One region of the Agromyces sp. NPDC058110 genome, then DNA from elsewhere that is predicted to be linked to it. Evidence: predicted binding sites of a transcription regulator. Region 1 holds the regulator's gene; the other holds the start of a gene.

Evidence for each region. The regulator LexA, encoded in region 1, represses DNA repair genes until DNA is damaged. The targets are predictions, from matches to a motif close to TCGAACANNTGTTCGA.
Region 2: ACFVS8_RS10800 (intein-containing Rv2578c family radical SAM protein) is a predicted target of LexA. The motif match lies at 1,982-1,997, and genes of this name have one in related genera.

The regions. Positions count from the first base shown of each region.
Region 1 is NZ_JBHVTI010000002.1:618,125-623,219, forward strand. It holds gene ACFVS8_RS07410 (methylenetetrahydrofolate reductase) at 154-1,140, shown strand; gene ACFVS8_RS07415 (dihydrofolate reductase family protein) at 1,383-1,931, shown strand; gene lexA (transcriptional repressor LexA) at 1,991-2,680, opposite strand; gene ACFVS8_RS07425 (LysM peptidoglycan-binding domain-containing protein) at 2,948-3,343, shown strand; gene ACFVS8_RS07430 (histidinol-phosphate transaminase) at 3,509-4,597, shown strand; gene hisB (imidazoleglycerol-phosphate dehydratase HisB) at 4,649-5,095, shown strand, end outside.
Region 2 is NZ_JBHVTI010000004.1:120,001-125,095, reverse strand. It holds gene ACFVS8_RS10805 (ABC-F family ATP-binding cassette domain-containing protein) at 66-1,904, shown strand; gene ACFVS8_RS10800 (intein-containing Rv2578c family radical SAM protein) at 2,006-4,123, shown strand; gene ACFVS8_RS10795 (sensor histidine kinase) at 4,228-5,095, shown strand, end outside.

The DNA.
Region 1 (5,095 bases):
TATCGTCGCCCCTGAACGAACGTGACCGGCCGGATGCCGATCATCTGGAGCGACAGCCGAGCCCGGTACCCGCCCGCGAACCACCAGCCGTGACGGCCGAGGTGCGCGGCCCGTGTGCCCGTCCCGCCCACGGTTGACCGACCCTGGAGCGAGATGGCACCGACCGAGCCCGACCCCGCGACGGCACCGAGCCGACGCACGCCGCTGTCGTTCGAGCTCTATCCGCCCCGAACCGATGCCGCTGCCCTCGCGCTCGGCCGAACGATCGATCGGCTGGCCGACGTCGACCCGGCATTCATCTCGGTGACGTTCGGCGCGGGCGGGAGCTCGCGCGACCGCTCGCTCACGGTGCTGCGCTACATCCTCGAGAGCACCGTCGTGGAGCCCATGGCCCACCTGACCTGCGTCGGTTCGTCCCACGCCGAGGCGAACGAGCTCGTGCGGCGGTTCCTCGACGCCGGCATCCGGAGCTTCCTCGCCCTGCGCGGCGATCCTCCCGTCGGGGCGGATCCCGATGCCCCGCTCGGCGACCTCGCGTCGGCGGCCGAGCTCGTGCAGCTGATCCACCGGGTGCAGCAGGAGCGCGAACCCTTCGACCAGGTCGCCGTGGCGGGCAACCCGCGTGCCAGCCGAATCCAGGAGCGCACGCGCACCACGCGGGTGGCCGTCGCGGCGTTCCCGACGGGCCACCCGCAGTCGAGGGACCTCTCGCGCGACGTCGACATCCTGCTCGCGAAGCAGGTCGCGGGCGCGAACCTCGCCATCACGCAGCTGTTCTGGGAGGCCTCCGACTACCTCGGATTCGTCGAGCGCGCGCGTGCAGAGGGGGTCACGATCCCGATCCTGCCCGGCATCATGCCCACCACGACGCCCAAGCGGCTCTCGCGGCTCACCGAGCTCACCGGCGTGCGGCCGCCCGATGCCTTCGCCATCGCGCTCGAGGTCGAACCCGACGCCGCCGCGCAGACCGAACTGGGCATCGACTTCGCCACGCGCCTCGCCGCGGAGGTCATCGCGGGCGGTGCGCCCGGCCTGCACCTCTACACCTACAACCGCCACGAGGCCGTGCTCGACGTCGTCGGGCGACTCGGACTCGCCACCCCGCACCAGCTCGCGAACGAGCGCGACGCCGCACGGTGACCGTACGCGCCGTCCCCACCGGGACGCTCGTCGGCGTCCAAGCCTGAAGGGCCCACGGCCACGACGAGGCCGTCCGCGCTCGAGCACCTCATCCCGGCGGCCAGGGCGGTGCGCGAGTCGGCGGTCGTGCAGACGGCGTCGCGACCGGCCCGCGCGGGCCGGACTCCGTCAGGGGCGGATGTCGCGGACCACGCGGCATCCGACCCTCGCCGTCCCGCCGGGGGCCGCGTAGCCTGTGCCCCATGCGCGCGCTCAAGTACTCGATCAACGTCACGCTCGACGGATGCGTCGACCACCGCGTCGGACTCGTCGACGCGGAGCTGCATCGCCGCTCGGCCGACCTGCTCGCGCAGGCGGGCGTGCTGCTGTTCGGGCGCGTCACCTACCTCATGATGGAGGAGGCGTGGCGGCCGCCGCTCGCGCCGGGCATGCCGGAGTGGACGCAGCCGTTCGCGAGCGTGATCGACGCGGCGCCGAAGGTCGTGGTCTCGAGCACGCTCGACTCGGTCGACTGGAACGCGGAGCTCGTGCGGAGCGGGCTCGAGGCGGCCGTGCGGGAGCTCAAGCGCGCACCTGGCGGCCCGATCCTCACGGGCGGCGTGATGCTGCCGACCGAGCTCGCGCGGCTCGGGCTCATCGACGAGTACGAGTTCGTGGTGCACCCGAGGGGCGTCGGGCACGGGCCGACGCTCCTCGCCGGACTCGACGAGCCGCTCGATCTCGAGCTCGTGGGCCGCGAGGAGTACCGCTCGGGGGCGGTGGCCATGCAGTACGTGCCGCGATCGCGCTAGGACCCCGCGGACTCGGCCGTCACGGCCGGCCCGGAGCTCGCACCGTCGGAGCTGCGTGCTCAGACGGCGCGGAGCACCGCGACGATCTTGCCCAGCACCTCTGCGGCGTCGCCGAGGATCGGTTCGAACGCGCTGTTGCGGGGGAGCAGCCAGGTGTGGCCGTCGCGCTGGCGGAAGACCTTGACCGTCGCCTCGCCGTCGAGCATGGCCGCGACGATCTCGCCGTTCTCGGCGGTGCGCTGCGATCGCACGACCACCCAGTCGCCGTCGCAGATGGCCGCGTCGATCATCGAGTCGCCGACGACCTTCAGCATGAACAGCTCGCCCTTGCCCACCAGCTGCCGGGGGAGCGGGAACACCTCGTCGATCTGCTGCTCCGCGGTGATCGGCACGCCGGCGGCGATCCGGCCGACGAGCGGGACCATCGCCGCGTCGCCGACCGGGGTCGGCTCGGCGTTCGAGGGCGTGCGGCTCTCGGTGCCGGGCAGCTCGATGAGCACCTCGAGCGCACGGGGCCGGTTCGGGTCGCGGCGCAGGTAGCCGGCGAGCTCGAGCTGGTTGAGCTGGTGGGTCACGCTCGAGAGCGACGAGAGGCCGACCGCGTCGCCGATCTCGCGCATGCTCGGCGGGTAGCCCCGGCCCGAGACCGAACGCTGGATGACCTCGAGGATCGAGATCTGCTTGGCGCTGAGGCTCTTGCGCCGACGGCTGCGGCCGGACTCGCGCTGGTCGTCGAGTTCGGTGCTCATCGTCGTCGCTCCTCTTGCTGACCGTTCCGATGCCGGACCGATCGAATGTCGGTGGTGTCTGATCGACTGTCGTCGGACATTCGAAACTGTATCCGGCCCGAAGGGGTGCGGCAAACATCTGTTCGAGTGTGTCGCGAGATCCGGAGCCGAAGTTCTCCGGTACCGGGTTCTTGCGGAGTTCGAAATTCGAAGGTATGTTCGGAACAGAGTTTCGCATTCGGTCCTCCCGACCGTGGGCCGAGTGCGAATCACCCCAGGAGGTGCGAGATGAGTGCAGTGCTGGTAGCCGGTCCGTTCGGGTCGTACGCCGACCCCGCCGTCGCGGTCGAGGCCGGGCGCGAGCCCGCCACCGCGCGCAGTCACCTCCGACTCACCAGGCGGGGCCGCGCGGTGTTCACCGCGCTCGCCGCCATTCCGCTCGTGCTGCTGGCGATCTCGTTCGTGCTGGGCAGCGGCGGGGCGGCGGCAGATGTCGACGGCGCGAAGGGTGCGGCGCTCACCTACCTCACGGTCGCCGACGGCGAGTCGCTCTGGAGCATCGCCGAGTCGCTCGCTCCGCAGGCCGACCCCCGCGACATCATCGACGACATCATCCGTCTCAACGGGCTCGACGGCACGGTCGTGCAGCCGGGTCAGCGGCTCGCCCTCCCGGCGCATCCGTAAGACCTCGACGGCTGCACGCGGCGGCGGTCCGGTTGAAGGGGTAGCGCGGGCGTCCGGCGGCCGTCCCGGCCGGGCGCCAGGCCGGTTCCGACCAGGGCGAAGGCAGCCGTCGTGCGGCGTCACGGGCGGACGGGGCGCTCATCGGTGCTCGCTAGCATTGATCGGGTGACCTCCCTCGAAGACCTGCCCATCCGCGAAGACCTTCGCGGCCGCGCGCCGTACGGCGCCCCGCAGAAGAGCGTGCCCGTCGCGCTCAACGTCAACGAGAACACGCATCCCATCCCCGAGGCCGTCGCGCACGACATCGTGGCCAGGGTCGCCGCGGCGATCCTGCACCTGAACCGGTACCCCGATCGGGAGTTCACCGACCTGCGCCGCGCGTTCGCGGCGTACCTCGGCCACGGGCTCGACGAGTCGAACATCTGGGCGGCGAACGGCTCCAACGAGGTGCTGCAGCACGTGCTGCAGGCGTTCGGCGGGCCCGGCCGGTCCGCGCTCGGCTTCGCTCCGACGTACTCCATGTACGGCCTGCTCTCGGCCGGCACCGGCACCGAGTGGATCGCCGCCGCCCGCGACGACGACTTCGAGCTCTCTCCCGAGACCGCGGTCGCCGCCGTGCGGGAGCTCGACCCCGACATCGTGCTGCTCTGCGCCCCGAACAACCCCACGGGCACCCCGCTCTCGATCGAGACGATCGCGGCCGTCGCCGATGCGGCGAGCGGCATCGTCGTGGTCGACGAGGCGTACCACGAGTTCGCCGACCCGGGCACGCCGAGTGCGCTCACCCTGCTCGAGGGTCGCCCGCGCCTCATCGTCTCGCGCACCATGAGCAAGGCGTTCGCCTTCGCCGGCGCCCGCGTCGGATACCTCGCGGCCGACCCGGCCGTCGTCGACGCGCTGCGGCTGGTGCGCCTGCCGTACCACCTCTCCGCGTTGACGCAGGCGGCCGCGCTCGGCGCGCTGGCCCACTCCGACGAGATGCTCGCGATGGTCGACGAGATCCGCGGGCAGCGTGAACGGATCGTCGCCGAACTCGGGCGCCTCGGCTTCGCTCCGTACCGCAGCGGCGCGAACTTCGTGCTCTTCGGCGGGGTCGACGACCCCCACGCCGTGTTCGAGGCGCTGCTCGAGCGCGGCATCCTGATCCGCGACATCGGCCTGCCCGGATGCCTGCGCGTGACCGCGGGCACCGAGACCGAGACCACGGCCTTCCTCGAGGCGATCGCCGCGTTCGCGCCGGCGACCGCCGTCTGAGCCGCACGACCGCGCCCGACCCGACGAACCCGGGCTGAATAGGATGGACGCATGACCACCACGAACGCACCTCGGACCGCGCGCGTGCAGCGCGAGACGAGCGAGTCGAGCATCGACCTGTCGATCGACCTCGACGGCACGGGCACGAGCGACATCGAGACCTCGGTGCCGTTCTACGACCACCTGCTGACGGCGTTCGCGAAGCACTCGCTCACCGACCTGACCGTGCGGGCCAAGGGCGACATCGAGATCGACGTGCACCACACCGTCGAAGACGTGGGCATCGTGCTCGGCCAGGCGATCCGCCAGGCGCTCGGCGACAAGCGCGGCATCTCTCGCTACGGCGACGCGCTCGTGCCGCTCGACGAGGCGCTCGTGCAGGCCGTGGTCGACATCTCGGGGCGGCCGTACCTCGTGCACACCGGGGAGCCGGCCGGGTTCGAGTACCACCTCATCGGCGGGCACTTCACGGGTTCGATGGTGCGGCACGTGTTCGAG
Region 2 (5,095 bases), on a different contig from region 1:
TTCGACCGACCGCAGGCACGCGGCATCCGTCGACGGCTCGGGAGCACTCGTGAAAGGGCGTCCGCATGCCGGTACGCATCATCGAATCCTTCTACCTGCGCGCCGACGGCCTGTCGGCGCAGTACCCCGATCGCCGTGTGTTCAGCGATCTCGAATTCTCCGTCTCGCCCGGCGAACGGCTCGGCCTCATCGGCGAGAACGGTGCGGGCAAGTCCACACTGCTGCGACTGCTCGCCTCCGATCAGGCGACGGATGCCGCGGGCGGGCGCCGGGCGTCGGCCGCCGGCCCTGCGCCGGTCACCGCCGACGGGGTCGTCACCCGGCCGCGGCGCACGGGCCTGCTGCTGCAGGAACCGGCGTTCGAGTCGGGCGACCTCGTGGGCGACCTGCTGGAGCGCGCGCTCGTCGAGGTGCGCGCGGTGGAGCGCGAGCTCGACCTGGCCGCCGAGGCGATGGCCGAGGCGACCCGCACCGACGACGAGGTGCTCGCCGCGGCATCCGCCGATCGGTACGCGGCCGCGCTGGACGCGGCCGAGCAGGCCGACGTCTGGGGTGCCACGGCCCGCCGCGACGAGCTGCTCGACGGTCTCGGCGTCGCCGGCATCGGGCTCGAACGACGCCTCGACGAGGTGTCGGGCGGGCAGCGGAGCCGGTTCGCGCTCGCCGCGCTGCTGCTCGGCGGGCCCGACGCGCTGCTGCTCGACGAGCCGACCAACCACCTCGACGACACTGCGGCGGACTTCCTCGAGGCGAAGCTGCGCGCCTGGCGGGGGCCCGTGCTGTTCGCGAGCCACGATCGGGAGTTCCTCGATCGCGTCGCGACGGGTCTCGTCGACCTCGACCCCGGTCGGCGCGGCGCGCTCGCGGCCGTCGACCAGGAGCCGACCGCCCAGCGCTCCGGCGCTCCGGTCTACGCGACCTCGGAGCGCGCGAGCCAGGACGACCTGCTCGCGGCATCCGGCGGCACCGTCTTCGGCGGTGGGTTCACCGAGTACCTCGCGGTGAAGGCCGACGAACGACGCCGGTGGGAGCGCCAGCACGACTCGGAGCAGCACGAGCTCGAGGCGCTCACCGCGATGCTCGCGGGCGACGGCGGTGCCCGTCGGGTCGCGCACGGGCGTGCGCCGACCGACAACGACAAGTTCCTCAAGCACTTCAAGCGCGAGAGCGTCGAGACCGCGGTGGCGCGTCGCGTGCGCAATGCCGAGGTGCGCCTCGAGGAGCTCGAGCGCGACCAGGTGCCGAAGCCGCCTGCACCGCTCGCGTTCGCCGGCATCCCGCAGGGCTCGCACGCGCTCGACGACGAGGACGGCCCGCTCGTCGCGGTGTCGGACGCCGTCGTCGGCGACCGGCTCGCCGTGTCGTCGTTGCGCGTGCGATCGGATGCGCGTCTGCTCGTGACCGGCGCGAACGGCGCGGGCAAGTCGACGCTCCTGCACGTGCTCGCGGGAACCCTGCGGGTCGACGGCGGCGCCGTGCGCCGGCGTCGAGGGCTCCGCGTGCAGGTGCTCGAGCAGGACGTGCGGTTCGCGGAGCCCGCGGCCCCCGCACGTGAGGTCTACGAACGGGTGCTCGGCGAGCGGCGCGCCGAGCAGGTGCCGCTCTCGAGCCTCGGCCTGGTCGCCGCGCGCGACGAGTCGAGGCCAGTGGGTGCGCTCTCGGTCGGACAGCAGCGCAGGCTGGCGCTCGCGCTCGTGTTCGCGCGGCCGCCGCACCTGTTCCTGCTCGACGAGCCGACCAACCACCTCTCGCTGGCACTCGCGACCGACCTCGAGGAGGCGCTCGGCACCTATCCGGGCGGGGTCGTCGTGGCCAGCCACGATCGGTGGCTCCGACGCCGGTGGTCGGGGGAGCGGCTCGAGCTGACGGGCGGGCGGGTGGCCCGCACGGCGGTTCCGGCCTGAGCGGCGGTTCCGATCCGAACAGCGGCGCGCTGCGGCATCCGACCCCTGGATGTCACAGCGCGCCGCTTGCAACTCATTCGAACATGTGTTCGAATGTCTGGGTGAGATGGAGTGGCCAGGAGCTGGGCGTCGACCAGGCGGGAACGCTGCCGGGCCTCGCACGGCTGAACAACCTGGTCCGCGCGGTGCAGACGCCCGACTTCGCGGGCATGACCTTCCACGAGGTGCTCGCGAAGTCTGCGCTGAACCATGTGCCCGGCCCGTCGTCGATGCCCTTCAGCTGGACCGTGAACCCCTACCGGGGCTGCAGCCATGCCTGTGTGTACTGCCTAGACCCGCAGACGGTGATCACGATGAGCGACGGCCGCGAGAAGAAACTCGCGCAGCTCCAAGTCGGCGATGAGGTGCTCGGCACCCGCACCGAGGGGCGGTACCGCCGATACACCCCCGCGAAGGTGCTCGCGAAGTGGTCGACGCGCAAGCCGGCGTACCGTATCACCCTTGCCGACGGCACCTCGATCATCGCGAGCGGTGACCACCGCTTCCTGACCGACCGCGGATGGAAGCACGTCACCGGGTCCATGAGCGGGCCCGGTCAGCGGCCCTACCTGACGACCGCGAACTCCCTCATGGGGTTCGGGAGGTCGGGCCGCCGCCCCGACATCTCCACGTCGTCCGATCGGTATGCCATGGGATACCTCACGGGCATGATCCGCGGCGACGGGCTGCTGTTCGCGCGCACTTACCGGAGACCGAGCGGCACGCCGAACAACGTCCACCAGTTTCGCCTCGCCCTCGCCGACGTCGAGGGCCTCGAACGTTCGCGCGCCTTTCTCGAACGCTTCGGCGTGAAGACGAAGCCGTTCGAGTTCGCGCCCGCGACGGAGAGACGTCGGGCGATGTCGGCGATCCGTACCGCGCGTCGCGCCGATCACGAAACGATCTCGCGCCTGATCGAGTGGCCATCGGACCCGTGCGACGAGTGGGCTGCAGGGTTCCTCGGCGGCATCTTCGACGCTGAGGGGTCGTGCAGTCGTGGCGTTCTGAGGATCTCCAACAAGGACGAGAGCATCCTGGGTGAGATCGAGCAATCGATGGCGCGGTTCGGGCTCCCGTTCGTCCGCGAGAAGGCGAATGCAATCGGTGTTGCGAACATCCGCCTCAGGGGCGGCTTGCCGGCCCGAAACGCGTTCTTCGCCATCTCGCAGCCGGCCATCACGCGAAGGCTCGCGCTGGTCGGCACTGCGATCAAGAGCAGCGCCGACCTGCGGGTCGTGAGAGTCGAGGCGCTCGGCGAAGAGCGCGACCTGCTCGACATCACGACGTCGACGGGGGACTTCATCGCGAACGGCGTGGTGAGCCACAATTGCTTCGCCCGCCCCACGCACACCTACCTCGACCTCGATGCCGGCGACGACTTCGACCGGCAGATCATCGTGAAGGTGAACGTGGCCGAGGTGCTCGCGGGCGAGCTCGCGAAGCGGTCGTGGCGGCACGAGCCGGTCGCGCTCGGCACGAACACCGACCCGTACCAGCGTGCCGAGGGTCGATACCGGCTCATGCCCGGCATCATCGACGCGCTCGCCTCGAGCGGCACGCCGTTCAGCATCCTCACGAAGGGGTCGTTGCTGCGTCGCGACCTGCCGCTGATCGTCGACGCCGCCGGGCAGGTGCCGGTCGACCTCGCCATGTCGATCGCGGTCTACGACGACGAGCTGCAGCAGTCGATCGAGCCGGGCACTCCGAGCACCAAGGCCCGGCTCGCGACCGTGACGGCCGTGCGCGAGGCCGGCCTCGACTGCACGGTGTTCCTGATGCCGATCCTGCCGTACCTCACCGACACCCGGGCCCACCTCGACGAGGCGCTGCGCCAGGTGAAGGCGGCCGGCGCCACGAGCGTCGTGTACTCGGCGCTGCACCTGCGCGGGGGGGTCAAGCCGTGGTTCATGCAGTGGCTCGAGCGCGAGCATCCGGAGCTCGTGCCGAAGTACCGGTCGATGTACTACGGCCAGAACGCGTACGCGCCGAAGGAGTACCGCAAGTGGCTGGCCGCCCGCGTCGCCCCGTTGCTGCGCGCCCACGGACTCGCGCGCGGGCAGGAGGACCCGGCGACCGGCGGGGTGCGCTCGGCTGCGACCGCGCAGACGACCGCCCGATTCGCCGCCCGCCGAGCGGCCGAGCGCACCGAGTTCGCGGCGGCGCCCGACGTGCTGTTCTGAATTCGCGCCCGCCCGCGAATTGCACGATCTCGGGCCGATGCTGGGATAATCCGGAGAGTCCAGTGTGAACACCCGATGCACTCGGCACGAGCACGGAGGTCCGCATGACGCTTGGGCTGCCAGGCGACGTCTCGCGTGATTCCGTCGGTCGGGCGATCGTGCACGCGGGTCATGTGGCCGCCTGGGTGTACCTGGGCGTGGGAGCCCTCGTCGCGCTCACCCTGGCATTCGGCGGCCAGGCCAGCGGGTGGATCGCGGCTGGGCTGAGCCTCGTCATGATCGGGCTGCTGTCGATCGTCGCCCTGCACCGCACGCTCGCGTCGACCCTCGTCTACCTCGTCGTCGGAGGTGCGGCGACTGCGTGGATGACCGCGATCGCCATGCGCTCGGGCTACGACCTCGGCACCACCGACAACGCGGTCGTCGCGATCCCCTGCATCGCGCTGGTGCTGGTCGGCGGCTCGGGCTCGGGGTCGGTCATGGCGTGCACCTGGGTCGCCGTCGCGTACGCAGTGGGCCAGTCCGCCGCATTCGTCGGTGCGTCGGCCAGCGGCTCGACCTTCCACATCAGCGTCGCCGCGACCGCGGTCGCCGTGTTCGTGATGCTCGTGCGCACGGTCGACGGGCTGACCCGGCGGTCGGGCCTGCGTCGCCAGGCGGCCCTCGTGCGCGCGAATGCGGCCGTGCGCGAGGCGACCGTGCGGCGCGACCACGAGCTCGAGGCCATCACGCGCCTGCACGACACCGCGATGGGACACCTGCTCGCCGTCGCCTCGAGCGGCTCGGGTCCGGTCGACGAACGGCTGCGCGCCGAGATCCGCAGCGACCTCACGCTGCTCGTCGGCAGGGACTGGGTCGCGCAGCACGGCGAGGAGCAGCGCACCGACGACCCCATCGCGGCCGACGGCATGGCCGTGCTCGACCAGGCGTTCACGATGGCGGCCGACGACGGCCTCGACGTGCAGATGTCGG